3 regions of the Spirillospora sp. NPDC047279 genome follow, and region 1 is predicted to be linked to each of the others. Evidence: riboswitches for the same ligand, from Rfam matches in the RefSeq annotation. Region 1 holds a riboswitch; each other region holds the start of a gene.
What was found. Region 1 has a riboswitch for cobalamin ahead of ABZ810_RS27650 (putative cobaltochelatase). Riboswitches for the same ligand answer to the same signal wherever they lie in the genome.
Positions count from the first base shown of each region.

Region 1 (9,432 bases):
ACGCGACGCTTTGAAATGTGACCACTCGGGGACTGAAAGTGACGGGGCAGTACGTAACCGCGCAAAACGGAACGTCACCCGGGAGGGTTCGTGCAGGCTTCGCCTGAGTTCGCCGACGACGATACGCATCTACCCGGCCGGGTCTGGGCGCTGCCACGCGGCCCTGGCTGTGCCGGTCACGCGCGTTCGGTGCTCGCGGACTCGCTCACCTCGCTGGGCGTCACCCGCGACATCATCTGCGACGCACAGCTCATGGTGAGCGAGCTGGTCACCAACGCTCACCAGCACGCGTCCGACCACGGGCCGCACGAGCTGTGGGTCTACCTGGGCGAGCGCACGGGCACGCGCGCCGCCCAGTGCCAGTCCGCCACCCCGGCCGTACGCGAGGTGCGCTGCGCGGTCTTCGACGGCCACGCCGACGCGAGGCTGCCGGGCTACTCGTGGACGTCCGGCGACTGCGGCCGCGGCCTCAGCATCGTCCGCGAGCTGTCCGAGGGCCGCTGGGGGGTGCTGCGCACCCTCTCCCGGCTGGGCCCGCCCGTGCCGGGCAAGGCCGTCTGGTTCGCCGTGCCCGTCTCCGCCGCGGTGGCGTCCTTCCTCGCCCCGTCGGGCAACGACGACTTCCCGCCCGCGCCCGGCGCCGCCTGAGCGACGCCGCGCCGCCCGAGCAACGGGCGGCCGGGCTCAGGTCCGCTCGACCGCGGGGGCGATGTCGGTGATGAGGGCCAGCAGCGAGCCGGCCAGCAGGGTGTGCACCTGGGCGCGGCCCAGCGTCTTCTCCTGGAGCCACTGGCGGGTCGCCACCTCGGCCAGACCGGAGTACGCGCGCAGCACGGCGCGCAGGGTGTCGGTCGGGTCGGGCACGCGGAGCATCGTCAGCATGTGCTCGACGGTGATGTCGCGGGTCTTGTTGACGATCCGGCGCAGCTCGGGATCCTGGCCGAAGCCCTCGGCGTCGAGCGCCGCCAGCCAGGTGTCGGCGTTGGCCTCGGCGGCGTCGAGGAACAGCCGTACGCAGAGGTCGACGGTCTCGGCGGTGCTCAGCCGGGCGTCGGGCGGCGGGGCCTGGCCGGAGTAGTCGACCGTCAGCCCGCGCACGACCTCCAGGAACAGCTCGCGCTTGGTGCCGAAGTAGTAGTGGATCAGTCCGCGCTGCACCCCGGCCTCGCGTGCGATCGCGGCGGTCGACACCTCCGCGTACGGGAGCTCGGTGAACATCCGCCGGGCCACGCCGAGGATCTGGTCGCGCCGTTCGTCGCGCGGGAGGCGCTGGTAGCTCGCCCGGGACGACCGGGATGGGGACGGAGAGGCCACGCGGACAGCCTATGCGGCTCCGCGGCGCGGTTGCGCGAAGAGCCGCAGCGGGCGCTCGCGTGCGACCAGGTAGTCCGTGGGGCGGTGCCGCATCGACACCGGCGTCACCCGCGCCGCCGCGCGGTTGGCGCTGATCAGCGAGGCGAACGCGGCCGCGCGCGACCGGCTCCACGGAACGTCCAGCTCACGCCGCAGGCGCGCGGGCAGGAGAGCCCCGGCGGCGAGCAGGTTGATCTGCAGGTAGGCGGGCCCCAGCGGCCACGGCATCCGCAGTTTGCGGCTGGTGTCCAGGAGCTTGGCCGAGACCGTGGTGGGGCGCAGCTCGTGCTGGACCACCCCGTCGAAGTAAGCACGGAAGTCCGTGTAAGTGATGGGGCAGTGCCCTTCCGGAACTCCGCAGGCGTAGGCGATCAGCTTCTGCTCCTGGTAGAAGCGCTCGCGGTCGGTGCCGGACAGGCGCCCGAACGTCCGCTCGTACAGGTCGAGCCCGTTGTGGGTGAGCGTCGCCCACACCCACAGCAGCAGGTCGGGGTCGAGCGCCCGGTAGGGCACGCCCTCGTCGGACAGCCCCTCGACGCGCTGGTGGACGCGGCGCAGCTTGACGGCCTGGCGTTCGGAGACCTCGGGCTCGGCGAACGACAGCTTGAGCATGACGTCGGCGGTGCGCCAGAGGCGGGCGAACGGGTCGCTCTCGAAGTCGGAGTACTGCTCGACGCCCGCCGCCACGAGGGGATGCGTCACCTGCAACAGGAGCGTCGGCGCCGCGCCGAGCCCCAGCACGGGCTCGCGCATCACCTTCCAGGACACGTCGCCAGGCCGGAAGGGCAGCCCATCGGATCTCGCCATGGGGCTCAGTAGAACACGTTCTTGGCGCTACGCCAACAGTGCGGGGCGGGGCATCTCACTCCACCGCGACTTGGGCGGCCTGCGGGGGTGTGCGATCCTTGCCTGCGACGGACGCGGAGGAACCCGGTGCGGCGGGGCCGAACGATCGGCCTGCCTATTCCGGGGCTGTCCCGCAACTGTGACCAGGGGAGTTCCCTCTCGCACATGCCACGGCGGCGACGCTGGAAGGCTGAGGGAGAACGGTGATCCGGGAGCCAGGAGACTCCGGCCGTCGGACGAGACCGCCACGGGCGTGGACACCCGAGGGAAGGACGATGAGGCATGCCTGCCTGTCTGATGGGCCGATGAGCCGCCGCCGCGGCGCGGCCACCGCTCGGTACCCCTTTTCCGCCGTCGTCGGCATGGACGACCTCAAGCTGGCGCTGCTCGTCAACGCGGTGTCGCCGGGCGTCGGCGGCGTGCTGGTCCGCGGCGAGAAGGGCACGGCCAAGTCGACGATCGTCCGCGCGCTCGCGGGCCTGCTGCCCGCGCTGGACGTCGTGCCGGGCTGCCGCTTCTCGTGCGACCCGGCCGACCCCGACCCCGACTGCCCGGACGGCCCGCACGCCGACGCGGCCGACGGCGAGGGCCGGGCGGCGCGGCTGGTGGAGCTGCCGGTCGGCGCCTCCGAAGACCGGCTCACCGGCTCGCTCGACATCGAACGGGCGCTGACCGAGGGCGTGAAGGCCTTCGAACCCGGCCTGCTGGCCGCCGCGCACCGCGGCGTCCTCTACGTCGACGAGGTCAACCTGCTGCACGACCATCTCGTCGACCTGCTGCTGGACGCCGCGGCGATGGGAGAGTCGTACGTCGAGCGTGAGGGCGTCTCGGTCCGGCACGCCGCGCGGTTCCTCCTCGTCGGCACGATGAACCCCGAGGAGGGCGAGCTGCGCCCGCAGCTGCTCGACCGGTTCGGGCTGACCGTCGAGGTGGCGGCGACCCGCGACCCGGACGAGCGCGCCGAGGTCGTCCGGCGGCGGCTGCGCTACGAGGAGGACCCGGCGGGCTTCGCGGCCGGCTGGACCGACGCCGAGGCGGAGCTGGCCGGGCGGATCGCGGCGGCGCGCGACCGGCTCGCCGCCGTCGAGCTGACCGACGCCGCGCTCCGCCAGATCACCGCCGTCTGCGCCGCGTTCGAGGTGGACGGCCTGCGCGCCGACCTGGTGACCGCCCGTGCCGCGATCGCGCTGGCCGCCTGGCACGGCCGCACCGCCGTGACCGCCGACGACGTCCGCACGGCCGCCCGCCTGGCCCTCCCGCACCGGCGCCGCCGCGACCCGTTCGACGCGCCCGGCCTGGACCGGCAGAAGCTGGACGAGGTGTTGGACGAGCACGACGAGCACGACGAGCACGACGAGCACGGCGAGCCCGAGCCCCCCGACGACGACCCCGGCGGCCCGGACGGTCCGGACGACCCGGACGGACCGGGCGGTGAGCCGACCCCGCCGCAGGACGGCTCCGCCCCCTCCGAGCCGGACGGCGACCGGCGCCCGGAGCCCAACGGCCAGAAGCCCGCGCCCGAACGCAACGAGCCGGCGCCGGCGGACGCCGCCTACAAGCCCAGGCTCTTCACCGTCCCCGGCACCGGCATGGGCGCTCCGGGCCGCCGCTCCAAGGCGCGCAGCCCGTACGGCCGGGTCTCCGGCTCGCGGCCGGGCGCGCGCGGGCTGCACCTCACCGCGACCCTGCGCGCCGCCGCCCCGCACCAGCACGCGCGCGGCCGCGGCGGGCCCGGCCTGGTCGTCGCGGCCGAAGACCTGCGCGAGAGCGTCCGCGACGGGCGCGAGGGCAACCTCGTGCTGTTCGTCGTGGACGCCAGCGGGTCGATGGCGGCACGGCAGCGCATGCGCGCCGTCAAGGGCGCGGTCCTCAGCCTGCTCCTGGACGCCTACCAGCGGCGCGACAAGGTCGGCCTCATCACGTTCCGCGGCACCGGCGCCGACCTCGCGCTGCCGCCGACGTCCTCGGTCGAGGCGGGGGCGCGGCGGCTGGAAGGGCTGCCGACCGGCGGCCGCACGCCGCTGGCGGCCGGGCTGCTGCGGGCCGCCGAGGTGCTCCGCGTCGAGCGGCTCCGCGACCCGGCCCGGCGCCCCCTCCTCGTGGTGGTGACCGACGGCCGTGCCACCCACGGTCCCGATCCGGCCGCCGCGGCGGGACCGCTCGCCGGAGTGGCCGCGGTCGTGGTCGACTGCGAGTCCGGGCCGGTGCGGCTCGGCCTGTCCGGGCGGCTGGCCGGTCACCTGGGCGCCGAGCTCGTCCGGCTGGACGAGCTGGCCGCCGACGCGCTGGCCGGGGTCGTCCGCGACGTTCGAAGGGTGGCGTGAGCGAGATGCCGCAGGGCAAGCCGGAGTACGTGCCCGACGACGGGCTGACGACCCGCGAGCGCCGCAACCGGCCGCTGGTGATCGTGCACACCGGTCCGGGCAAGGGCAAGTCGACCGCCGCGTTCGGGCTCGCGCTGCGCGCCTGGAACCAGGGCTGGCCGATCGGGGTCTTCCAGTTCGTCAAGTCGGCCAAGTGGCGCATCGGCGAGGAGCGGGCGCTGCGCGTCCTCGGCGAGACGGGCGAGGGCGGCCCGGTGAGCTGGCACAAGATGGGCGAGGGCTGGTCGTGGATCCAGCGGCCGGGCTCGGAGGAGGACCACGAGGCCGACGCCCGCGAGGGCTGGGAGCAGATCAAGCGCGACCTGGCCGCCGAGACCTACCGCTTCTACGTGCTGGACGAGTTCACGTACCCGATGAGGTGGGGCTGGGTCGACGTCGAGGACGTCGTGGCCGCGCTGCGCGAACGTCCCGGCAACCAGCACGTGGTCATCACGGGCCGGGACGCCGACCCGCGGCTGCTGGAGCTCGCCGACCTCGTCACCGAGATGGGCAAGGCGAAGCACCCCATGGACCGGGGCCAGAAGGGCCAGAAGGGCATCGAGTGGTGATCGAGTGGTGATCGAGTGGTGAACGTTCCCCGCGTCGTCGTCGCGGCCCCGGCCTCCGGGAGCGGCAAGACGACCGTGGCCACGGGCCTGATGGCCGCGTTCGCGGCCCGCGGCCTGGCGGTGTCGCCGCACAAGGTCGGCCCGGACTACATCGACCCCGGCTACCACGCGCTGGCGACGGGCCGCCCGGGGCGCAACCTCGACCCGTGGCTGACGTCCGAGGGACTGGTGGCGCCGCTCTTCCTGCACGGCGCCCGGGCCGCCGGCGCCGACGTGGCGGTGGTCGAGGGCGTCATGGGCCTGTACGACGGCGCGTCCGGGGAGGGCGACTTCGCGTCGACCGCGCACGTGGCGCGGCTGCTCGACGCGCCGGTGATCCTCGTCGTGGACGCGGCGGCGGCGGGCCGTTCGGTGGCGGCGACGGTGCACGGCTTCCGCAGCTACGGCGACGGTGTCCGGCTGGGCGGCGTGATCCTCAACCGGATCGGGTCGGACGGCCACGAACGGTTGTGCCGGGACGCGGTCGAGGAGCTGGGCGTGTCGGTGCTCGGCGCGCTGCGCCGCCACGACGGCATCGCCAAGCCGTCCCGGCACCTCGGGCTCGTCCCGGTCGCCGAGCGCAGCGCCGAGGCCGTCGACACCGTCGACCGGCTCGGCGCCCTCGTCGCCGGGTCCTGCGACCTGGAGGCCGTGCTCGCGCTCGCGCGCAGCGCACCCGCCCTGACCGCCGAGCCCTGGACGCCGCCGCACCGCGACCCGGACCGCGACGGGGCGGCCGTCCCGGTCCGGGTCGCGGTGGCGGGCGGGCCGGCGTTCACGTTCGGCTACACCGAGAACGAGGAACTGCTCGCCGCGGCCGGGGCCGAGGTGGTGCGCTTCGACCCGCTGCGCGACGAGCGGCTGCCCGCCGGCACGCGCGGCGTCGTCATCGGCGGCGGCTTCCCCGAGGTGTACGCGGCGGAGCTGTCGGACAACGAGCCGCTGCGCGCGGAGATCGCCGCGTTCGCGGGGCCGGTCTACGCCGAGTGCGCGGGGATGCTCTACCTGGCGCGCGAGCTGGACGGCAGGCCGATGTGCGGCGTGCTCGGCGACGTCACCGGCCGGATGAGCGAGCGGCTGACGCTGGGCTACCGCGCGGCCGTGGCGGTGTCGGACTCGGTCGTCGCCCGTGCCGGCGAACGGGTGCACGGCCACGAGTTCCACCGGACCGTCACCGACCCGGCGCACGGCGCCACCGCGGCGTGGCAGTGGTCGCCGGAAGGACCGGCCGGGTTCGTCCAGGGCGACCGCGTCGCCTCGTACCTGCATCTGCACTGGGCCGGGGCACCGCACGTCGCGGGGAGATTCACGGAGGCCTGCCGATGAGCGACGACACCTTCCGCGGTCCCGTCCACCTGCGCGGGGAACGGGTCGAGCTGCGGCCGTTCTCGATCGACGACGGTGCCGCGCTCATCGAGGTCATCCGGGCCGGCGAGGACTTCCTCCCCGACAACTTCCCGGCCGAGCTCGACGCGGAGAAGCTGGCCTGGTGGCTCACCACCGGCGTGCACCAGCCGCATCGCTACGGCCTGGCCGTGCACCTCGCGGTGGTCGAGCGCGACAGCGGCGCCTTCGTCGGCACGATCGGGCTCTTCCGGGTCGACTGGTCGCAGGGCACCTGCGAGGTCGGCTACGGCATGCGGCCCGGCCTGCGGCGCCGCGGCCACGCCACCGAGGCGCTCCGGCTGGTCTCGGCGTGGGCGCTGCGCGACTGCGGCCTGCACCGCGTGGAGCTGCGCGCGGTCACGTCCAACTTCGCCTCGCTCCGGGTCGCGGAGAAGGCCGGCTTCGTGCGCGAGGGCACGGCCCGCGGCGGCGAGCGCGACGCCGAGGGCGTCAACCGCGACCAGCACGTCTTCAGCCTGCTGGCCGCCGACCTCGACCGCGCCGAGGGCGAGGGTGCCGGTGACCGTCCGCCCGTGCTCGTCGGCATCGGCGTCGGCCCGGGAGACCCCGAGCTGGTCACCGCCAAGGCCGTCCGGCTGCTGCGCGCCGCCGACGTCGTCCTCGTGCCGGTCATGGCCCTGGACGAGGAGGGCCGCGCCGAGTCGGTCGTGCGCGCCCACACCGGCAAGGCCGAACGGGTCGTCTTCGCGCTGAACGACCGGGGCGGCGTGACCGCCGAGCGCGCCGCCGCCTGGGACGGCGCCGCCGACCGGGTCGTGCGCGCGTTCGCGGAGGGGGCCAGGACCGTCGTGTTCGCCACGATCGGCGACCCCAACGTCTACTCGACCTTCACCTACCTGGCCCAGACCGTGCGCGAGCGGCGGCCCGGCGCGGTCGTGGAGACCGTGCCCGGGATCACCGCCATGCAGGACCTGGCCGCCCGCTCCGGCACCGTCCTCACCGAGGGCGCGGAGTCGCTGACGCTCGTCCCGGTGACGCGCGGCACCGCACGCCTCGGCGCCGCGCTGGAGCACGGCGACACGGTCGTCGCCTACAAGTTCGGCGCGGTGGCCGAGGAGGTCGTCGAGGTGCTCAAGGACGCGGGCCGGCTGGACGAGGCGGTGTACGGCGAGCGGCTGGGGCTGGACGGCGAGGACGTGCGGCCGGCCCGGGAGATCACCGGACCGGTGCCGTACCTGTCGACGCTGATCGTGCCGGGCCACCGCACGACCCGAGGAGGCAAGTTGTGAGCAGGGGACGCGTGGTCTTCGTCGGCGCCGGGCCGGGCGCCGCCGACCTGCTGACGTTCCGCGCGGCCACGGCGATCGCCGGCGCCGACGTGGTGATCTGGGCGGCCAGCCTGGTGCATCCCGACGTGCTGGAGCACGCGCGGGCGGACGCCGAGATCGTCGACTCCGCGCAGCTGCCGATGGAAGGCGTGCTGCCGTACTTCGAACGCGCGCTCGCCGAGGGGCTGACCGTCGCGCGCGTGCACTCCGGCGACCCGGCGTTGTGGGGCGCGCTCCAGGAGCAGCTCGACCGCTGCCGGGAGATGGGGCTGGACGTCGAGGTGATCCCGGGGGTGTCGAGCTTCAGCGCGGTCGCGGCGGCGGTCGGGCGCGAGCTGACGATCCCCGAGGTCGCGCAGTCGGTCGTCCTGACCCGGCTCGGCGGCGGCAAGACGCCGATGCCGCCGGGGGAGGAGGTCCGCGAGTTCGCCCGGCACGGGACGACGATGGCGCTCTTCCTGTCGGCGGCGCGCTCCGGGCAGCTCCAGGACGAGCTCCTGGAGGGCGGCTACCCCGACGACACCCCGTGCGTGGTCGCCTACCAGTGCACCTGGCCGGACGAGCTGATCGTGCGCTGCACGCTCGGCGAGCTGGCCGAGACCGTCAGGACCCACAGGTTGTGGAAGCACACGCTCGTCCTCGTCGGCCCGGCCCTCGCGGCCGGCGGGACGCGGTCGCACCTCTATCACCCGGGTCACTTCCACGGTTTCCGGCGTGCCGAGCCGACGGCCCGGCGCCGCCTCCGGGAGGCTCGTCGCTCCTCCTGACCGGCGCGACGAGGAAGCGAGCACACGACCATGACCGAGAATCCCGAACTCCGCGAACCCGATCTGCCGCGCACCATGAAGGTGCGGCAGAAGGCGCTGCGCACCGGCTGGACCACAGGTTCCTGCGCCTCGGCGGCGGCCAAGGCGGCCGCGCTGCTGCTGCGCGGCGAGGACCTGCCCGGATACGTGGAGGTGGCGCTGCCGTCGGGCAACCGCGTCACGTTCAAGGTCGAGGAGACGGTGCTGGACGCCGACCGCGAACGGGCCCGCGCGGTCGTGGTCAAGGACGCCGGGGACGATCCCGACGTCACGCACGGCGCGCACATCACCGCCGACGTGTCGTGGCGGGACGAGCCCGGGCTCGACCTGGACGGCGGCGAGGGCGTCGGCGTGGTCACCAAGCCGGGCCTCGGCCTGGAGCCGGGCGGCCCCGCCATCAACCCCGTCCCGCGCAAGATGATCACTCATGCGGTCGCCGAGGCGGTCTTCGACACGTCCCTGGACGTCGAGGGCACGCCGGACGCCGCCGAGATCACCGATCCGGGCACCGGACGCGGCCTGCGCGTGGTCATCTCGGTGCCCGACGGCGAGGTGATGGCGCGCAAGACCACCAACAAGCGGCTGGGCATCCTGGGCGGCATCTCGATCCTGGGCACCACCGGGATCGTGCGGCCGTTCTCCACCGCGTCCTGGCGGGCCAGCGTGGAGCAGGCGGTCTCGGTCATGGCGGCGCAGGACGAGACGACGCTCGTCCTGTGCACGGGCGGGCGCACCGAGAAGGGCGCGATGAAGATGTTGCCCAAGCTGCCCGACGTCTGCT
Region 1 is NZ_JBEYUA010000011.1:120,392-129,823, forward strand. Features, by position in the region: gene ABZ810_RS27635 (ATP-binding protein) at 91-648, shown strand; gene ABZ810_RS27640 (helix-turn-helix domain-containing protein) at 685-1,314, opposite strand; gene ABZ810_RS27645 (oxygenase MpaB family protein) at 1,324-2,160, opposite strand; cobalamin riboswitch at 2,277-2,425, shown strand; gene ABZ810_RS27650 (putative cobaltochelatase) at 2,505-4,523, shown strand; gene cobO (cob(I)yrinic acid a,c-diamide adenosyltransferase) at 4,529-5,131, shown strand; gene ABZ810_RS27660 (cobyrinate a,c-diamide synthase) at 5,147-6,496, shown strand; gene cobI (precorrin-2 C(20)-methyltransferase) at 6,493-7,806, shown strand; gene cobM (precorrin-4 C(11)-methyltransferase) at 7,803-8,612, shown strand; gene ABZ810_RS27675 (cobalt-precorrin-5B (C(1))-methyltransferase) at 8,643-9,432, shown strand, end outside.

Region 2 (9,432 bases), on a different contig from region 1:
GTCCGGCTGGGCGAAGGTCTGGGTCAACGGACCCGACGGCGTCCGCGACATCGCGCTGCGCGGCCCCGGCGACCTGATCGGTGAGCGGGCCGCGCTGCTGGTGCGGGCCCGCTCGGCCATGGTCACCGCCGAGACCGAGGTCAGCGCGATCCAGACGCGCACCGACGCGTTCCTGGAGTTCCTGAACGAGCACCCCCGGGTGCAGGCCATCCTGGAAAGACAGATCTACGACCGGCTCACCGAGGTCCCGCCCCGGACGCCCGCGCCCGCCCGTACGGACGTCCCGTCGTGGGCCGGCACGCCCGTCTGGGAGGGCCCGCCCCTGTGGGCCGAGCCGTTCGGCCGCCCCGGCGCCGTCGGCGGGCACGGCCCGTTCGGCGGTTCCGCTCCGTTCGGGGGTCCCGCACCCTTCGGCGGGCCCGGTGCGTTCGCGGGGGCCCCTCCGTTCGCGGGATCGGGTCCGTACGGCCGGCCGGGGTCGTTCGTGCACCAGCCGCCGCCGGCCTGGTCGGGCGGCAACTGCTCGGTCCTGCTCACCGACATCGCCGGGTTCGGCGGGCACGGCCGCGACGACGACGACCGGATGATCGTCCGGGAGTCGATGTACGCGATGGTGCAGCAGGCCCTCGCCGGCTCCGGGCTCGGGCACGCCGACTACTACCAGGAGGACCGCGGCGACGGCGCCCTCATCATCGTGCCGCCCGACACCCCCACCCGTTCGGTCGTCGACCCGATGCTGGCGCGGCTGGAGGCCGGGCTGCGGCGCCACAACCGGCGGGCGAGCGAGGCGACCCGGATCCAGCTGCGGGTCGCGCTGCACGTCGGCCCGGTGACCTGGGACCCGCGCGGGGTCTCCGGCAGCGCGATCATCCAGACCGCGCGGCTGCTCGAGGCTCCGGTGCTCAAGGCCACCCTGGCCGAGACCGTCGCCGACCTCGGCTTCATCGCCTCCACGTTCGTGTACGAGTCGGTGATCCAGCAGGGCCCCGGCTTCGTCGACCCGGCCTTCTACCGGCCGGTCGAGATCCGCGTGAAGGAGTCCGCCCTCACCGGCTGGATGTACGTCGCGGGCGGCTCGTCGCTGCGCGCCGTCTGACCGACCCCCTCGGCGGGCTCGCCGCGGGTGCGCGTTACCGTTTCGGCAGTACCACGCGCACCACGCGAACCGAGGGGGTCCCGGCGTTGTCCGTGATCAAGATGAACGTGCTGACCGTCCCGGCCGAACGCCGGGAGGAGCTGGAACGCCGCTTCGCGGGCCGGGCCGGCCTGGTCGAGTCCGCGGAGGGGTTCGAGGGGTTCCAGCTCCTCCGGCCCGACGAGGGGTTCGACCGCTACCTGGTCGTCACCCAGTGGCGCAGTGAGGAGGACTTCCAGCGCTGGACCGAGAGCCAGGCGTTCAAGCACGGCCACGCCCAGGCCGCCGCCGAGGCGAAGCCCCAGGAGGGGCAGGGCGACGGCCAGGCCCCTGGACAGGGTCATGGGCACGGCCACGGTCACGGCGGCCCCGCGGCCGCCGGCGCCGAGCTCTGGTCGTTCGAGGTCATCCAGAGCGCCGAGCCCAAGGCCTGACGGCCGTCAGCCCCGGCCCACGGCCTGACAGCCGTCAGGCCCAGCCCACGGCCTGACAGCCGTCAGGCCCAGCCCACGGCCTGACAGCCGTCAGGCCCAGCCCACGGCCTGACAGCCGTCAGGCGACCAGGTCCTGGTAGTCGGGGTGCTTCTCTATCCAACCCTTGACGAACGCGCACTTGGGCACCACCGTCAGGCCGTCCTTGCGGACATGGTCGAGGGCGCCGCGGGCCAGGGCACTTCCGATGCCCTGGCCCTCGAACTCCGGCTCGACCTCGGTGTGGGTGATGACGAGCTGGTCGGGGTGCCGTTCGTACGCGGCGAACCCGGCGAGCACCCCGTCCTCGTGGATCTCGAAGCGGCTCAGCTGGGCGTTGTCGGTGATCTCTCTGCTCATGCCCCTGTCATGCCCGCTCCACGGCGGACATTCCCGCGCGCGGCATCGAAGGGATCAGCCGGCCTCGTAGCCGGCGTGCAGCAGGCAGTAGGTGACGGCCTCCTCAAGGGCCTGCCAGGACGCGGCGATGACGTTGTCCTCGACGCCGACCGTGCCCCACTCCCGGCTGCCGTCGCTGGACTCGACGAGCACGCGCGTACGGGCCTGGGTGCCGTGCGTGCCCTCCAGGATGCGGACCTTGTAGTCGACCAGTTCCAGGCGCGCCAGCTCGGGGTAGAGACGGCCGAGGGCGATGCGCAGCGCGTTGTCGAGGGCGTTGACCGGGCCGTTGCCCTCGCCGGTGGCGACGATCCGCTCGCCCTTGGCGTGCAGCTTCACGGTCGCCTCGCTGACCATGGAGCCGTCCGGCCGCCGCTCGACGATCGCACGCCACGACTCGACCTCGAAGTGCCGCTGCCGGACGCCGGTGAGCTCCTCGCGCAGGAGCAGCTCGAACGAGGCGTCGGCGGCCTCGAAGGTGTAGCCGGTCGACTCCAGCTCCTTGACCCGGTCGACGACGTGCTTGGCCTTCTCGCCGGACAGGTCGTAGCCGAGCTCGCGGCCCTTCAGCTCCACCGAGGCGCGCCCGGCCATGCTGGACACCAGCATGCGCATGTCGTTGCCGACCGCGGCCGGGTCGATGTGCTGGTAGAGGTTCGGGTCGACCTTGACCGCGGACGCGTGCAGCCCGGCCTTGTGCGCGAACGCCGACAGGCCCACGTACGGCTGCTGCGAGCTGGGGGTGACGTTGGTGACCTCCGAGACCGCGTGCGCGATCCGGGTCATCTCGGCCAGCTGGCCGTCGGTCACCAGGCGCATCCCGCGCTTGAGCTGGAGGTTGCCGATCACCGTGAAGAGGTTGGCGTTGCCGGACCGTTCGCCGTAGCCGTTGGCGCAGCCCTGCACGTGCGTCGCCCCGGCGCGGACGGCCGCGAGCGAGTTGGCGACGGCGCAGCCGGAGTCGTCGTGGCAGTGGATGCCGACGCGGGCGCCGGCGGAGACCACCTCGTGGACGACGTCGGCGAGCTCGTCGGGGAGCATGCCGCCGTTGGTGTCGCAGAGCGCGATGACGTCGGCGCCGGCCTCGGCGGCGGTCCGTACGACCTCCAGCGCGTAGGCGCGGTTGGCGTGGTAGCCGTCGAAGAAGTGCTCGGCGTCCAGGAAGACTCGTTGGCCCTCCGCACGCAGGTGGGAGACGGTGTCGCGGATCATCGCGAGGTTCTCCTCCAGCGTCGTGCGGAGGGCCAGCTCGACGTGCCTGTCGTGACTCTTGGCGACAAGGGTCACGACCGGCGCGCCGGAGTCGCGCAGGGCGGCCACCTGAGGGTCGTCGGCGGCCCGCACACCGGCCCGGCGGGTCGCGCCGAACGCGGTGAGCTGCGCGTGCTTCAGGTCGAGCTCGGTCCGAGCCCGCCGGAAGAATTCGGTGTCCTTGGGGTTGGCGCCGGGCCAGCCGCCTTCGATGAAGCCGACCCCGAGCTCGTCGAGGTGGCGCGCGACGACGAGCTTGTCGGCCACGGAGAGGTTGAGGCCCTCCTGCTGCGAGCCGTCGCGAAGCGTCGTGTCGTAGACGTGGAATCCGTCGCCCTGCATCGAAATCCCCCTCGGGGTCTGGCTGGCGCGTGCACTCGCCCGGGAACGGGTCCTGGAATGCAAAAAACCCCCCACGGACGTGAGAGGTCTGCGCGCCGGCGATGTCCCGTTAGCTGCCGGCGCGCCAGCCGATAATTACGAGGCTGTAGCGCATGATGCGAGCAAGCATGCCACACCGTTCGAGCAGATAAGACATCGATCTCAAATATCGAGACGACGGCGGCGCCGGCCCCGAGATGGGACCGGCGCCGCACGACATCACGCGATCTTGTGGACCCAGCCGTAGGGGTCGGGCTTGGTGCCGTACTGGATGCCGATCAGCTCCTCGCGGAGCTTCATGGAGATCACGCCCGGCTCGCCGGTGCCGATGCCCCACTCGCGGTCGGCGCCCTTGACGTGGCCGACCGGGCTGATGATGGCGGCGGTGCCGCAGCCGAAGACCTCGGTGATCGCGCCGCTCTCGCAGCCCGACTGCCAGTCCTCGATGCTGATCTTGCCCTCCTCGACCGGGATGCCGAGGTCCGGGGCGAGCTTGAGCATGGAGTCGCGGGTGATCCCCGCCAGCAGCGAGCCGTTGAGCGCCGGGGTGAGGAGCCGCGCGTTCGGGCCCTCCCCGTACACGAAGATCAGGTTCATCGACCCGACCTCCTCGACCCAGCGGTGCTCGTGCGCGTCGAGCCAGACCACCTGGTCGCAGCCGTGCGCGACGGCCTGGGCCTGCCCGGCGAACGAGGCGGCGTAGTTGCCGCCGGTCTTGGCCTCACCGGTGCCGCCCGGAGCGGCGCGCACGTAGTCCTGCGACAGCCAGACCCTGACGGGCTTGATGCCGCGCGGGTAGTAGAGGCCGGACGGGGACGCGATGACCATGAAGAGGAACTCGTCGGCGGGCCGGTTGACGCCGAGGGCACGGGTGGTCGCGAACATGAACGGCCGCAGGTAGAGGCTCTGCCCCTCCTGGCCGGGGATCCAGTCGCGGTCGGTGCGGACCAGGGTCTCCAGCGCGTCCACGAACAGCTGCTCGGGGATCTCCGGCATGGCCATCCGGCGGGCGGAGCGGTTCATCCGGGCGGCGTTGGCGTACGGGCGGAACGTGACGATCGACCCGTCGGCCTGGCGGTAGGCCTTGAGGCCCTCGAACAGCTCCTGGGAGTAGTGCAGGACCTGGCTGGCGGGGTCCATCGGGATCGGCCCGTAGGGCTCCAGGCGGGCGTCGTACCAGCCCTTGCCCTCCTTGTACCGGATCGTGACCATGTGATCCGTGAAGTGCACCCCCCACCCCGGGTCGGCCAGGATGCGCTCGCGCTCCGCGGCCGGCGTCGGCTGCTCGCTGGGGATGATCTCGAAGTCAAGGGTGGTGCTCATCGTCTCGGTCCTCTCCCGGATCGCCACCACGGCCCCGTTGCCGTACGGCATTCCTTAATGCCCATTGTCGTACTTCGTCCAGTCCCGCTCCTCGATCACGGGGCGCACGCGAAAACCGGGCGCGCCGCGAGGCACGCCCGGAGTTCCCCTGAGTAAGTCCAGAGAGGCGTGCCCCTAGCCGGATACTCGCTTCGCGATCGCGTCGCCGACCTGCGCCGTGGACCGCGCACCCAGGCCCGGACGCTCCAGCAGGTCGTCGGCGACGGCCTGCTCGACGCGCCGCGCGGCCTCGGCCGCACCGGGCTCGATCGTGGCCAGGTGGTCCAGCAGCATGACGACGGACAGGATCGTAGCGGTCGGGTCGGCCTTGCCCTGGCCCGCGATGTCGGGGGCGCTGCCGTGCACCGGCTCGAACATCGACGGCGCCGCGCCGGTGGGGTTGATGTTGCCGGAGGCGGCGAGCCCGATGCCGCCGGCCACCGCGGCGCCGAGGTCGGTGATGATGTCGCCGAACAGGTTGTCGGTGACGATCACGTCGTAGCGCCGCGGCTGGTTGACGAAGAACATGGTGGCCGCGTCGACGTGGCTGTAGTCGACCTCGACCTGCGGGAACTCGGCGGAGAGCTCCTTGAGGTAACGCTGGTAGAGCCCGGCGGCGAAGGTCAGCACGTTGTCCTTGTGGACCAGCGTCAGCTTCTTGCGCGGGCGGGCCGCGGCCTGCTCGAACGCGTAGCGGATGATCCGCTCGACGCCGAGGGCGGTGTTGACGCTCTCCTGGGTGGCGACCTCGTGCGGGGTGCCCTTGCGGAGCACGCCTCCGACGCCCGCGTACGGGCCCTCGGTGCCCTCGCGGACGACGACCATGTCGATGTCCTCGGGCTGCACGTCGGCCAGCGGGGTGGAGGCCCCGGGCAGCAGCTTGACCGGCCGCAGGTTGACGTACTGGTCGAGCTCGAACCGCATGCGCAGCAGCAGCCCGCGCTCCAGCGTGCCGCTGGGGACGGTCGGGTCGCCGATGGCGCCGAGCAGAATGGCGTCCTGGCCGCGCAGTTCGTCGAGCACCGAGTCGGGCAGCACCTCGCCGGTCCGGTGCCAGCGGGCGGCGCCGAGGTCGTACGGGGTCTGCTCGAAGGTGAGGCCGGACGAGGGGGCGACGGCCTCGAGGACCTTGAGCCCCTCGGCGACGACCTCGGGGCCGATCCCGTCACCGGCGATCACGGCCAGACGGACGTTGCGGGAAACCATGCGCGCACTCTACCGCAACGTCTCAGTTCGTGAGCATCGGTCTCACGATCCGAGATGGCCGTCTCGGCCCTCCCCCACGTCCCGCGCCGGCCGCGGCCGCCCTGATCGTTCCGGGGCTGGGTCTTTGTCACCCTCCGCCGACTTGACGGTGCGCCTCGGCAAAGGGGACGCTCTCCCCGACAAGTTCACAAACGAGGCGACAGTGCGCAGGAACCTGGTGCGACTCCAGGACGGTCCCGCCACTGTGTCCGGGGCCCTCCCGTCAGGGCCCCGGGAGTCAGGAACTGACCTGTCGTCCTCCCGTCACCGGGGCGAGTGCACCCCGTGAGGAGACCCCATGGCCCAGTCAGCCGTGCCGTCGTCGCAGGCACCGGAGCAGCCCGTACCGCTGCGCGTCCCCGTCCGCAAGATCCTGCCCTGGGCGGTCTTCGCCCTGGTCCTGGCGCTCGTGCTCATCTACTTCGTGGGCGCCGAACAGGGCGCGACCTCGCTCTTCGGCGGCACCTGGGTGCACGAGTTCACGCACGACGGCCGTCACCTGCTCGGGTTCCCCTGCCACTGATGATGCGCTCACTTCTCATCCGCGGCATGCTCGTCGGCGTCGCGGCGGCGGCGCTCGCCCTCCTGATCGCCTGGATCTACGGTGAACCGCAGGTCGGCCACGCCATCGCCTTCGAGGAGGCCGGCGCGGCCCACGACCACGCCGGCGCGGCGGCCGAGGAGCCCGAGGTCGTCAGCCGCACCGTCCAGAAGACCACCGGCCTGATCACGGCCATGGTGGTCTACGGCGTCGCGGTCGGCGGGCTCTTCGCCATCGCGTTCGCGTTCGCGTACGGCCGGCTCGGCGCGCTCGGCGCCCGCGCGACGGCCGCCCTGGTCGCCGTCGGCGGCTTCACGGCGGTCGTGGTCGTGCCGTTCCTCAAGTACCCGCCCACTCCCCCGGCTGTCGGCGACCCCGAGACCATCGGCGAGCGCACCGCGATCTACTTCGGCATGGTCGCGCTCGGCCTGCTCGCGACGGCGGCCGCCGTGATCGTCCAGCGGCGCCTGCTGCCGCGGCTGGGCCCGTGGAACGCGACGATCGTCGCGGCGGTCGGCTTCGCCGTCGTCGTCGCGCTCGTCTACCGCCTCACGCCCGAGCCCGACGCGGTGGCGGACGGGTTCCCGGCCACGGTGCTCTGGGACTTCCGCGTCGCCTCGCTGGGCATCCAGGTGGTGTTGTGGTCGACGCTGGGGCTGCTGTTCGGCGCCCTGACCGAACGGGCCTTCCGGCGGGCGGCGCCGTCCGCTCCGGCCCCGGGCTCGAAAGCCGAGCCCGTCCAGGGATAGCCACCGGTCAGCGGGGCAGCAGCGCGCAGTCGCCGCACATCTCGCCGCCGGGCGGCACCCGGTAGTAGAGGCAGCAGCTGCGCCGCACGAAGCCGCGCCCCTGTTCGAACGTGCCCGTGCCCGCGAGCGGGGCACGGGCGAACAGGTCGCGGACGAGGGCGCGCAGCGGTGTGGCCAGGTCCGGCCGGAGCGTTCCCGCGCGGAGCGTTCCGGCCAGGGCCGACGCGGCGTTGCCCCACAGCAGCCCGTCCGCCAGCCCCACGGTCTGGAGCATCGTCTCCCTGAGCGGCATCAGCTGGCCCCGTACGACCGTGCCGTGCAGGGCGTCCGCCGGGTCGCCGGGCAGGCTCGACGGGGCGGCCAGCCACAGGGCGACCGGCGCCCCCGGCGCCCAGCGCCAGTGCAGGCTCGACAGGTCCGGCACGGCGCCCAGGGCGGCCGCGGCGACCGCCGGCGACCAGAGCCGGGACGCCAGCCCCTGGAAGAGGATCGACGCGGCGACCCGGCGTTCGCCGGTGCCGAGCCGTTCGGCGTAGGCGTCGACCAGGCCGAGCAGGCGTTCGGGATCCTTCTCCGGCAGCGGCCGCCAGGTCGGGTCGGCCTCCTCGTCGGGATCGGTGACGATCGAGAAGTAGGGGCCGAGCTTCGCCGCCTCGCGCAGCGCGCCGGTGACCGCGATCGTCACGCCTCTCCCTCCGCTCGTTCGCCGCTCCCGCTCCCGGGCGGACTCCAACGTAACGCGCGACCGCCGCGGCCGGTCATCCGGCCACGGCGGTCGCGGTGAGTCTGGCCGCGCGGGTCGTCAGACGCCGCGCAGAGCCTCAGCCGCGCGGGTCTCGTCTGCCGCGCGAGCCTCAGCTGGTGGGCAGGCCGCCGTTGTCGCGGCGGTCCAGGGCCATCTGCAGGGCTCGCGAGGCCTCGTCCTGGTCGCGGGCGGGCGCGGCCGGCTCGTCGGCGGGCGCGGCGTTGAAAGTCTCGTTCATGGGCTTCGCTCCGTAAATGCGGTTGCTGCTGTGCCGGGGTGCTCGGCCACCGTGGTTCGCACGGTGTGACACCGAACAGGACTTACGGCCGTCACCTCACTCCGCAGCGGGTGGCGGCCTGCCGTTCAGGCCCCGCTGCGGCAGCGAAGGATTACCACGAAGCGCCGCATGACTGGAATCCACGGTACCTCCGGTCCCGGCAGGTGTCCCGACCGGTGGCCGATGTTCTCACATGATGAGACGAACGGCCGAGCTACCTGCGGAAACACGAAGGCCGTGATCCCGTCGCGGACGGGATCACGGCCTGACAGCGCGGGTCAGGACTCGAGGTCCACCCGGCGGCCCATCTCGGCGCCGATCTCGGCCTTGATGCCGTCAACCAGCTCGGTCGGGATGGCGGAGTCGACGGTGAGGGCGATCAGCGCCTGCGCGCCCTTGGCCGCCCGGCCGACCTGCATGCCGGCGATGTTGACGCCGGTGTCGCCGAGCAGCTTGCCGACCACGCCGACGATGCCCGGACGGTCGGTGTAGGTGAAGAACGCCATGTGCTCGGTGGGCAGGAGCTCCATGTCGTAGCCGTTGATCTCGATGATCCGCTCGATGTGCTTGGGCCCGGTGAGCGTGCCGGAGACCGAGATCACCTCGCCGTCGGCCATCGTGCCGCGGACCTGGACCACGTTGCGCCAGTCGGGCGAGTCCTCGCTGGTGGTGAGCGTGACCTCGACGCCGCGGTCGCGGGCGAGCAGCGGGGCGTTGACGAACGTCACCGCCTCCTCGATCACGTCGACGAACACGCCCTTGAGCGCCGCGAGCTCCAGGACCTTGACGTCGTGGCCGGTGATCTCGCCGCGCACCACCACGTCGAGCCGGACCGGCACGCCGCCGGCCAGCGCGGTGAAGATGCGGCCGAGCTTC
Region 2 is NZ_JBEYUA010000004.1:63,698-73,129, reverse strand. Features, by position in the region: gene ABZ810_RS10645 (cyclic nucleotide-binding domain-containing protein) at 1-1,096, shown strand, start outside; gene ABZ810_RS10640 (antibiotic biosynthesis monooxygenase) at 1,183-1,569, shown strand; partial or broken gene ABZ810_RS10635 (GNAT family N-acetyltransferase) at 1,688-1,987, opposite strand; gene cimA (citramalate synthase) at 2,021-3,598, opposite strand; gene ABZ810_RS10625 (branched-chain amino acid aminotransferase) at 3,857-4,960, opposite strand; gene ABZ810_RS10620 (3-isopropylmalate dehydrogenase) at 5,135-6,205, opposite strand; cobalamin riboswitch at 6,370-6,513, shown strand; gene ABZ810_RS10615 (CbtB domain-containing protein) at 6,543-6,767, shown strand; gene ABZ810_RS10610 (CbtA family protein) at 6,767-7,534, shown strand; gene ABZ810_RS10605 ((2Fe-2S)-binding protein) at 7,542-8,219, opposite strand; gene ABZ810_RS10600 (hypothetical protein) at 8,389-8,517, opposite strand; gene serA (phosphoglycerate dehydrogenase) at 8,835-9,432, opposite strand, start outside.
Region 2: linked by a shared signal. The riboswitch ahead of ABZ810_RS10615 (CbtB domain-containing protein) and the one ahead of ABZ810_RS27650 (putative cobaltochelatase) in region 1 are both predicted to bind cobalamin.

Region 3 (9,432 bases), on a different contig from region 1:
TGCGGCAGTTCCCACGCGGTGCGGTAGAGCGTGCGCATCTCCTCGGGCAGGTCGACGATCCCCTGCACGGAGCCGTTCGCCTGCTTGACGGCGTCGCGCACGGCGGGCGTCCACAACCCGAGCGACTTGAGGTCGTCGACCAGGTAGTTGTTGATCTGCAGGAACTCGCCGGACAACGTCTCGCGCTTGAAGAGGTTGGAGACCTGCGGCTCGACGCACTCGTAGCAGCCCGCGATGGACGCGATCGTCGCGGTCGGCGCGATCGCGATCAGCAGCGAGTTGCGCAGGCCGTGCTCGGCGATCCGGGCGCGCAGCGCCTCCCATTCCGCGACGCGCCGCGGCGCCGCGTCCGCGAAGTGGTCGAGGTGCAGCCGGCCGCGGGCGGTGCGGGTCTTGGCGTAGGCGGGCAGCGGGCCGTGCTCGGCGGCCAGGTCGGCGGACGCGCCGTACGCGGCCAGCGCGATCTCCTCGGCGATCGTGGTGGACAGCTCGCGCGCCTCGTCCGAGTCGAACGGCAGCCGCATCATGAAGAGGACGTCCGCCAGGCCCATCACGCCGAGCCCGACCGGCCGCCACTTGGTGTTGGCCGCCGCGGCCTCGTCCGTGGGGTAGAAGCCGCGGTCGATCGTGCGGTCCAGGAAACGCACGGCGGTGCGGACGGTCGCGCGCAGCCGTTCCCAGTCCACGCCCGCCGGGGTGGCGTGCCCGGCGAGGTTGACCGAGCCGAGGTTGCAGACGGCGGTCTCGCCGTTGCTGGTCACCTCGATGATCTCGGTGCAGAGGTTGGAGAGGTGGACGGCGTTCCCCGGCTCGGCCGTCTGGTTGCAGGCGCGGTTGGCGGCGTCCTTGAACGTCATCCAGCCGTTGCCGGTCTCGGCGAGCGTGCGCATCATCCGGCCGTACAGCCGGCGGGCCGGGACCCGGCGCACGAACCGGCCGGCGGCCTCGGCGGCCCGGTAGGCGGTGTCGAACTCCTCCCCCCACAGGTCGGCGAGCTCGGGCGCCTCCTTGGGGTCGAACAGCGACCAGTCCGCGTCCGCCTCGACCCGGCGCATGAACTCGTCCGGGATCCAGTTGGCGAGGTTGAGGTTGTGGGTGCGCCGGGCCTCCTCGCCCGTGTTGTCGCGCAGTTCCAGGAACTCCTCGACGTCGGCGTGCCACGGCTCCAGGTAGACGCAGGCCGCGCCCTTGCGGCGGCCGCCCTGGTTGACGGCGGCGACGGACGAGTCGAGGGTGCGCAGCCACGGCACGATGCCGTTCGAGTGCCCGTTGGTGCCCCGGATCAGCGACCCGCGCGACCGCACCTTCGTCCACGAGATGCCGATGCCGCCCGCGTACTTGCTGAGCCGCGCCACCTGCGCGTACCGCTCGTAGATCGACTCCAGCTCGTCGCGCGGCGAGTCGAGCAGGAAGCACGACGACAGCTGCGGGCGGCGGGCGCCGGAGTTGAACAGCGTCGGCGAGCTCGGCAGGTACGACAGCGTGCTGAGCAGCGCGTACAGCTCGGCCGCGTCCTCCACGGCGCCGGTGCCGTCCGAGGGGGGACGACCCTCCGCACCCCCCGGCGCGACCTCGTCGCGATAGGAGAGCCCGCACGCGACGCGCAGCATGAAGTACTGCGGGCGTTCCAGGACGCGCCGCGTGCGCGGGTGCCGCAGCAGGTAGCGGTCATAGACCGTGCGCAGCCCGAAGTACTCGAAGCGGTCGTCGGCGGCCTCGTCGACCAGGTCGTCGAGCGCCGCGGCGTTGGCCGCGACGAACGCCGCGGTCGCGTCGTTCAGCAGGCCCTCGGCGTGCGCGGTGGCCACGGACGCGGAGAACGTGCGCACGCCCTCGGCGGCGGCCTCGTCGGCGATGTGGGCGCTCAGCAGCCGCGCCGCGACCTTGGAGTAGGCGGGCTCGACGGCCACCAGGGCCGCCGCCTCGCCGATCGCCAGCTCCCGCAACCCGGCGGCGTCGACACCGTCGCCCGACCGCACGGCGGACAGGACGCGGCGCGGGTCGACGTCGGCCAGTCCGGTACAGGCGCGCGCGACCTCGGTCTCGATGGAGGATCGGGTCGGCGGTGGCGCGATCAGCTCTTGTGTCACGTGCTCTCTTCCCTCGCGAGCTCGGCCTCCCGAGGGGGCGCACGCGAACAGGAGAGCACGGCACGACGCCGTGACCTGCCCAGCGACCCTCCCACGAGGCCAGTGGACTGTCTCGAACCGGGGAGGCGACCCCCGGGCCCCCGAAGGGGCGACAGGCGTCCTCGCTGCGCTCCGGCGCCTGTCTTCTCCGTGCGGGCAGGTCTTCGGACTCGCGGGCGACGCACCTTTGCAAGGTGCGGCCTACTGGCCGTCGCTTCCCGGCCCGTCTCGACGGGCCAGTGCTCTGTGACGGCGGTCGTTCCCGCTCACCGCTGCGGGGCAGTCCCGGAATTGGCCGGCCGATCTGCATCGGCACGGCCGCACCGGGTTCCCTCTTACGACGCCCCCGCCGACCGGGTGGGCCGCCGCGAGATCACGGGGACTCGGCGTGATCTCGCCGCGGTCCACCCCCACGGCGGGGGCGAACCAGCACGGGCAAGACCCTACATGTTGGTTACGACCATTGCCGCCAGCCCTACATGTTGGGCGTGTCACAGACCACGCCGCGCACCTGCCACGTACGCGCCGCGCCGGAATCGACACGCGGAATCGACACGGGGTGGGGGCATATCGGTCACCGGGACGAGATGGGAGGATGACCCCGCCATGTCCCCAGCCATATCCCCAGCCCCGCCCGCAGGCGGGCCGCGGCCGTACTTCCGCGTCGCCCGGGCGGTGCTCTTCGCCACCGTCTGCATGACGCTGGCCACGGCCGGGCACTCGCTGGTGTCGCCGTCCGCCGTCCCGGCGTGGGCGATCATCGTGGGCTTCGCCGGGGTGCTGGTCGTGGCGGGGGCGCTGGCCGGGCACGAACGGTCACTGCCCACGATCCTGGGCGGGCTGCTCGGCGGCCAGTTCGTCCTGCACAGCCTGTTCGCGAACGCGGCGGGCCCGGCCGAGCACCACGCCGCGGCGGGGACGCCCGTCCCGATGCCCGGGCACGGTTCCGGTACGGGGATGACGCTCGCGCACGTGGCGGCCGCCCTGCTCGCGGCCTGGTGGCTGCGCCGCGGCGAACGTGCCGCCTGGTCGCTGACCCGGCGCCTGGCCGCCAAGGTCGAACGGCCCGTCCGCGACCTGCTGGCCGTCCTGCTCGCCGCCGCCGAACCTCCTCCAGTCCCCGTGCGTACCCCTGTCGTGCGGGTGCGGGCCGTCACCGGCGCCACCGGCAGGGTGTTGCGGCACGAGGTCGTACGACGTGGACCTCCGTCCCGTTCGAGGGCGCTCGCGCACAGCTGAGCGCCGGACGTCACCGGACGCCGCCCCCGGCGTTCCGGCTCTTCCTCACCCCCTCGAACGACTCCCTCGAACGGAGATCTCGCATGTCCGCGTACTCGACGCTGAACGTCCGCAGGCTCGCCGCCGTCACCGGCCTCACCCTCGTCTCGGTCGTGGGCCTCGCCACCGCCGCATCCGCGCACGTCACCGTCAACCCCAAGGAGGCCGTGCAGGGCTCCTACGCCAAGGTGTCCTTCCGGGTGCCGAACGAACGTGACGACGCCGGGACCACCAAGCTCCAGGTCGACCTTCCGATGGACCACCCGCTCGCGTCGGTCTCGGTGCGGCCGGTGCCCGGCTGGTCGGTCAAGGTGGAGAAGTCCAAGCTCACGACCCCGATCAAGGCGCACGGCGCCGAGATCACCCAGGCCGTCTCGCGGATCACCTGGTCCGGCGGCACGATCGAGCCGGGGCAGTTCCAGGAGTTCGACGTCTCGATGGGGCAACTGCCCGACGACACCGACCGGCTGGTGTTCAAGGCGACCCAGACGTACTCGGGCGGCGAGGTCGTCAAGTGGGACCAGGAGCCCAAGGACGGGCAGGAGGAGCCGGAGCACCCCGCTCCGGTCCTCAAGCTGACCAAGGCCGCGGCGGCGACCGGCGCGGGCGCGTCGGGCGCGCCGACGGTCACGACGGTGTCGGCCACCGGCGCCAAGGCCGGGAGCGCCGACGACGGCACCGCCCGCCTGCTCGGCGGGCTGGGCCTGGCGGCCGGCGTCGTCGGCATCGCGGTCGGCGGATTCGGCATCGCGCGCGGAAGGAGCAAGGCATGACGGTCTTCTCGCGGATCGGGGCGGCCACTCTGTCTGCCACCCTGTCTGCCACCCTGTCGGCCACCCTGTCGGCCACCGTGGCGACCGGTGCCGTGCTGGCGCTGACCGCCGCACCGGCGTCGGCCCACACGGCCCTGGAGAGCTCGAACCCGAAGGCCAGGTCGGCGGTCGAGGCGCCCACCGAGATCACGCTGAAGTACAACCAGCCGATCACGCTCCCGCGGGTGATCCTCACCGACGCCCAGGGCGGCAAGCACACCGCGGGCGCGCCCAGGGCGGTGGACGGCCTGGTGACGCAGCCGGTCGCCGGGACGTTGCCGAACGGCGAGTACACCGTGGGCTGGCGGGTCGTGTCGGCGGACGGCCATCCCGTCAGCGGCACCTTCACGTTCACCGTGAAGGGCTCGCCGGCACCCGCGGGCGGCGGCGCCGCGAGCGGGGTCGTGACGTCGGCGCCCGCCTCGCCGCAGGCGGCCATCACGCTCAACCGGACGACGTCGTCCTCCGAGGACGACTCGGGCGGCTCCGGCGGCTGGTTGTGGCTCGGCCTGATCGCGCTGGTCGTGGTGGCGGTCGGCGGCGCGGTCGCGGCCGTCGTCAAGCGCCGCCCCTCTGGCGGGACGGGCGGGACGGGCGCCTAGCGTCCGCTCGCGCACGCGGCGTGATCGTGCCTGGAGACGCCTCAAAGCTCTCCTTATGATTCGAGCATGCTCGAGTCACGGCACATCCGCACGTTTCAGGAAGTGGTCCGGGAGGGGTCGTACTCGGGCGCCGCACGGGCGCTCGGGTACACCCAGCCCGCGATCACGCAGCAGATGAAGGCCCTGGAACGGGCCGTCGGCATGCCGCTGTTCGTCCGGGCCGGGCGCGGCCTCCAGCTCACCGAGGCGGGCACGGTCCTGGCCCGGCACGCCGAGGTGATCGTCGGCGACCTGACGGCGGCACAGGAGCAGTTGCGGGCCCTGGCCAGGCTGGAGGCCGGGCTGGTGCGCGTCTGCGCGTTCCCCAGCGCCAACGCCACGCTCGTGCCGACCGCGATGGCGGGCCTGCTGGCCACCCACCCGGGCATCCGGGTCGAACTGCAGGAGGCCGAGCCGCCCGAGTCCGTGCAGCGGCTGCTGCGCGGCGAGAGCGACATCGCGCTGTCGTTCACCTACCCGGGCCCGCAGACCGGCCTGCCGGACGACCTCCTGGAGATCCCCCTGATGGAGGACCTGCTGACGGTGTTGCTGCCGACGGGCCATCCGCTCGTCCGGCACCACGCCGTACGGCTGGAGGACCTGGCGAACGAGCGGTGGATCGCGGGCTGCCCGCGCTGCCGGGCCAACCTCCTGCACCTGTGCGCAGAGGAGGGGTTCGTGCCGGACATCGTGTTCAGCACCGACGACAACCTCGCCGTCCAGAGCCTGGTGGCGGCGGGCGTCGGCATCGCCCTGATGCCCGCCCTGGTGTTGTCGTTCCTGTGCCACTCCAAGGTCACGGGACGTGTGGTGGCGCGGCAGCCCACCCGGAAGGTGTCGGCGTACGTCCTGCGCGACCACCAGCGCATCCCCGCCGTCGACCTCGTGCTCGGCGAGCTGAAGGCGGCGGCCGAGGCCCGCGTCGGCTGCTGACTCCCAGCCGGCGGCGCCCCTGCCCGGCGGCTGATCCATAACGGGGGCTTTGAACGATCCAAGAGATCGTCGTTAGACGTTATGGGTCGCCCCCATGACCCTGGGGGTCATGGCCGCTCTCACCACCCCGACCACGCCCGCCCTCGACGGCGTCATCGGCTCGATCCGCGAGATCGTCCAGCGCGGGCTGGCCCCGGGGCCGACCGCGCATCTGGCAGGCCAGGCGCTGCGGCCGTGCCTCGGCAGGCCCGGCCTGCTCACGCCGGAGCAGTGCGAGGGCGATCCCGACCGGTACCGCCAGCACGTCCTGCACGCCGAGCCCGACGGGAGCTTCTCGGTCGTCGCGCTGGTGTGGCTGCCCGGCCAGCGCACCTGCGTCCACGACCACGTGTCGTGGTGCGTGACCGGCGTGCACGAGGGCTGGGAGAGCGAACGCCGCTACCTGCTGGAGTCCGACGGCCGCCGTTCGCGGCTGGTGGCCGTCGAGGACGTGGTGAACCCCGTCGGCGCCGTCGCCGCGTTCGCGCCGCCCGGCGACATCCACAGGGTGTGCAACGCGGGCACCACCAAGGCCATCTCGATCCACCTCTACGGCGCGGACATCGCCCGCCTCGGCACCAGTATCCGCCGCACCTATCCCGACCCGCGCCCCGACCCGGCCGACGAGTCGTGAGCCAGGCGCATCCCGCCCTCGGCGCCCCGCGCGCACGCCCCGCGGCCCGGCTCGGCCGGAACACCGCCGCGACGCCGTCCTGGCCGTCCGGCCTGCGGCGGAACGCGCCCGGCCTGTGCCTGGCGGCTCTCGGGGTGGCGGCGGCGATGCTCGTCCACGAGCTGGTGCCCGCCGTCCCGGTGCTGACCGCCGCGATGGTGCTCGGCATCGGCGCGGCGCACCTGCCCGGCCTGCGCGCCCTGACCCGGGGCGCCGCGCGGCCCGGCCTGTCGCTCTCGGCCAAGCGCCTGATGCGGGTCGCCATCGTGCTGCTGGGCCTGCAACTGAGCCTGTCGGACGTGCTCGGCCTCGGCTGGCGCACGGCCCTGATGGTGGTCGCCGTCGTGGCCGCGACGTTCACCGGCACCCTGTGGATGGGGCGCCGGCTGGGACTGCCCGGCGACCAGCCGCTCCTGGTGGCCACCGGCTACTCGATCTGCGGCGCGTCCGCGATCGGCGCGGTCAGCCAGACGACCAGGAGCGACGAGCGCGACGTGGCCAACGCCGTGGCCGTCGTGACGCTCTGCGGCACCCTCGCGATCGCGGTCCTCCCCCTGCTGCACCATCCACTCGGCCTGTCCGACGCCGGTTTCGGCCGCTGGGCGGGCGCGAGCGTCCACGACGTCGGCCAGGTCGTCGCGGCGGCGCAGACGGCCGGCCCGGACGCGCTGAAGGAGGCGGTGCTGGTCAAGCTCATGCGGGTCGCGATGCTGGCGCCGCTGGTCGCCCTGATAGCCGTAACCGCACGCCGCAGGGCCACCGCCCCCGCCACGACCGGCACCGCCGGCACGAGTGGGGCGAGGCGGCCGCCGCTCGTCCCGCTCTTCGTCGCCGGCTTCCTGGTGATGATCGTGCTCAGGACCGCGGGGCGGGTCCCGGAGCCCGTCCTCGCGCACGGGGCGACCGTCCAGCACCTGCTTCTGGCCGCCGCGCTCTTCGGCCTGGGCAGCTCGATCCACCTGCCGTCGATGACCCGGACCGGCGGGCGAACGGCCGTGCTCGGCCTCGCGTCGTGGGTGGTCGTCGCCGGCCTGTCGTACGCGGGAGTGCTGCTCACCACCTGAGTGATCGTTCACCTGGACCGGTGACGATTACATGATTACACTCAGGCGACCACGAGTCCGCAGGGGGCCGATCCATGATCGTTGAGTACATCCGCTACCGGGTGCCCGCAGAACGGTCCGCCGAGTTCGAGGCCGCCTACGCGCGGGCCGCCGTCCCGCTGGCCGCCGCGCCGCAGTGCGTCGACTACGAGCTGTCCCGGTGCGTGGAGGAGCCCGGCGTCTACGTCCTCCGGATCACCTGGACGTCCGCCAAGGACCACCTGGAGGTCTTCCGCGGCGGCGCGGAGTTCAAGGCCTTCTTCGCCGAGATCCGCCCGTACGTGGACCGGATCGAGGAGATGCGCCACTACGAGCGGACGCCCGTGCACGGCAGCGGCTCCTCGGTGCCCAGCCTCTTCGAATGGGCGGGCGGCGAGGCCGCGTTCGAGCGCCTGACCGAGGCGTTCTACGCCAAGGTGCGCGAGGACGACGTGGTCGGCCCGCTCTTCGCCCACATGGACCCGGGCCATCCCCGCTACGTCGCGTTCTGGCTGGCCGAGGTGTTCGGCGGGCCCACCCGCTACAGCGACGAGCGCGGCGGCTACCACCACATGGTCGTCCAGCACCTGGGCAAGGCCATCGAGGAGCCGCAGCGGCGCCGCTGGGTCAGCCTGCTGATGGACGCCGCGGACGAGGTGGGCCTGCCCGGCGACCCCGAGTTCCGCGCCGCGTTCGCCGGCTACCTCGAATGGGGCACCCGCATCGCGCTGGGCAATTCGCAGCCCGGCGCGACACCGCCGATGCGGGCACCCGTCCCCCACTGGGGCTGGGGCGTCGCCCCGCCCTACGTCCCCGAGGCCTGATCACCGACGGCGCTCCGGCGAGCTCGGCGCACCTCCTTTCCATCGCGACCACGGCCTTGCCGTCGCCCACTTTCTAGCGTCGCTAGATTCTGTGTCAACGGCATGCTAGTGTCGGCACCGTTCCTAGCAGCGCTAGATATCGGAGATCCTGATGCTGACCTTCATCGCCTACGGCCTGGCCGTCGTCCTCAACCTCTTCATCATCTTCATCGGCCTCCGGTTCCTGCTGGCCCCGGAGGCCTCGGCGGCCGGGTACGGCGTCCCGGCCAGGGCGGACGGTGACGCGAAGGCCTACCTGACCATCAAGGGCCTGCGCGACCTGACCTACGGCATCGCGGGCCTGGCGCTGCTGGCCTTCGTGGGCGCGACCGCCGAGGCGTGGTTCATGCTGGCCGTGGCGATCGTCCCGCTGTTCGACACCGTGATCGTGCTCCGCAACGGCGGCACCAAGGCCACCGCGTTCGGCATCCACTTCGCCACCGCCGTGGCCGTCCTCGCCAACGCCGCCCTGCTCTTCGCCGTCTGAAGAAGTTATCCACAGAATTGGGTTCTAGTTCCCTCGCCCTTCCGCCACTTGAACACTGTGTGTCATCAGTTCACTGGCGACAGTGAGGAGATGGTCACCATCCCGGGAGGTCCCACCTTCGACGGGCCTTCTGCGGAGAGGCCGTCCCGTTCGCGGGCGAGGTGACTTCGCCGGGCAACACGGCGGCCGACGACTACGGCCGCAAGCGGCTGTTCTACGGCCGTGCCGGGGTCGGGATCTACGTGATCGTCGACCTGCAGCAAGAGGAGGTCGTGCTGCACACCGGGCCGCACGAGCGTGGTTACCAGCGCGTGATCACCGTCCCGTTCGGGACTCCGCTGGAGCTTCCCGAGCCGGTCGGGCTCACGCTCGACACGGCGGCCTTCGGCAAGGAGGCCTGACAGTCCCGCCTCACGGGCCGCGTCGCTCCGGCGGCGCGGCCCGTGGGCGTTCAGGAGCCGGGGGCGTAGCGCAGGAGGACGGCGGTGCCGTCGA
Region 3 is NZ_JBEYUA010000002.1:463,492-472,923, forward strand. Features, by position in the region: gene ABZ810_RS06355 (ribonucleoside-diphosphate reductase subunit alpha) at 1-2,090, opposite strand, end outside; cobalamin riboswitch at 2,288-2,467, opposite strand; gene ABZ810_RS06360 (hypothetical protein) at 2,736-3,368, shown strand; gene ABZ810_RS06365 (YcnI family protein) at 3,452-4,180, shown strand; gene ABZ810_RS06370 (copper resistance CopC family protein) at 4,177-4,821, shown strand; gene ABZ810_RS06375 (LysR substrate-binding domain-containing protein) at 4,888-5,793, shown strand; gene ABZ810_RS06380 (cysteine dioxygenase family protein) at 5,903-6,466, shown strand; gene ABZ810_RS06385 (putative sulfate exporter family transporter) at 6,463-7,569, shown strand; gene ABZ810_RS06390 (antibiotic biosynthesis monooxygenase) at 7,644-8,411, shown strand; gene ABZ810_RS06395 (DUF4267 domain-containing protein) at 8,563-8,937, shown strand; partial or broken gene ABZ810_RS06400 (Uma2 family endonuclease) at 9,066-9,338, shown strand; gene ABZ810_RS06405 (dihydrofolate reductase family protein) at 9,389-9,432, opposite strand, start outside.
Region 3: linked by a shared signal. The riboswitch ahead of ABZ810_RS06355 (ribonucleoside-diphosphate reductase subunit alpha) and the one ahead of ABZ810_RS27650 (putative cobaltochelatase) in region 1 are both predicted to bind cobalamin.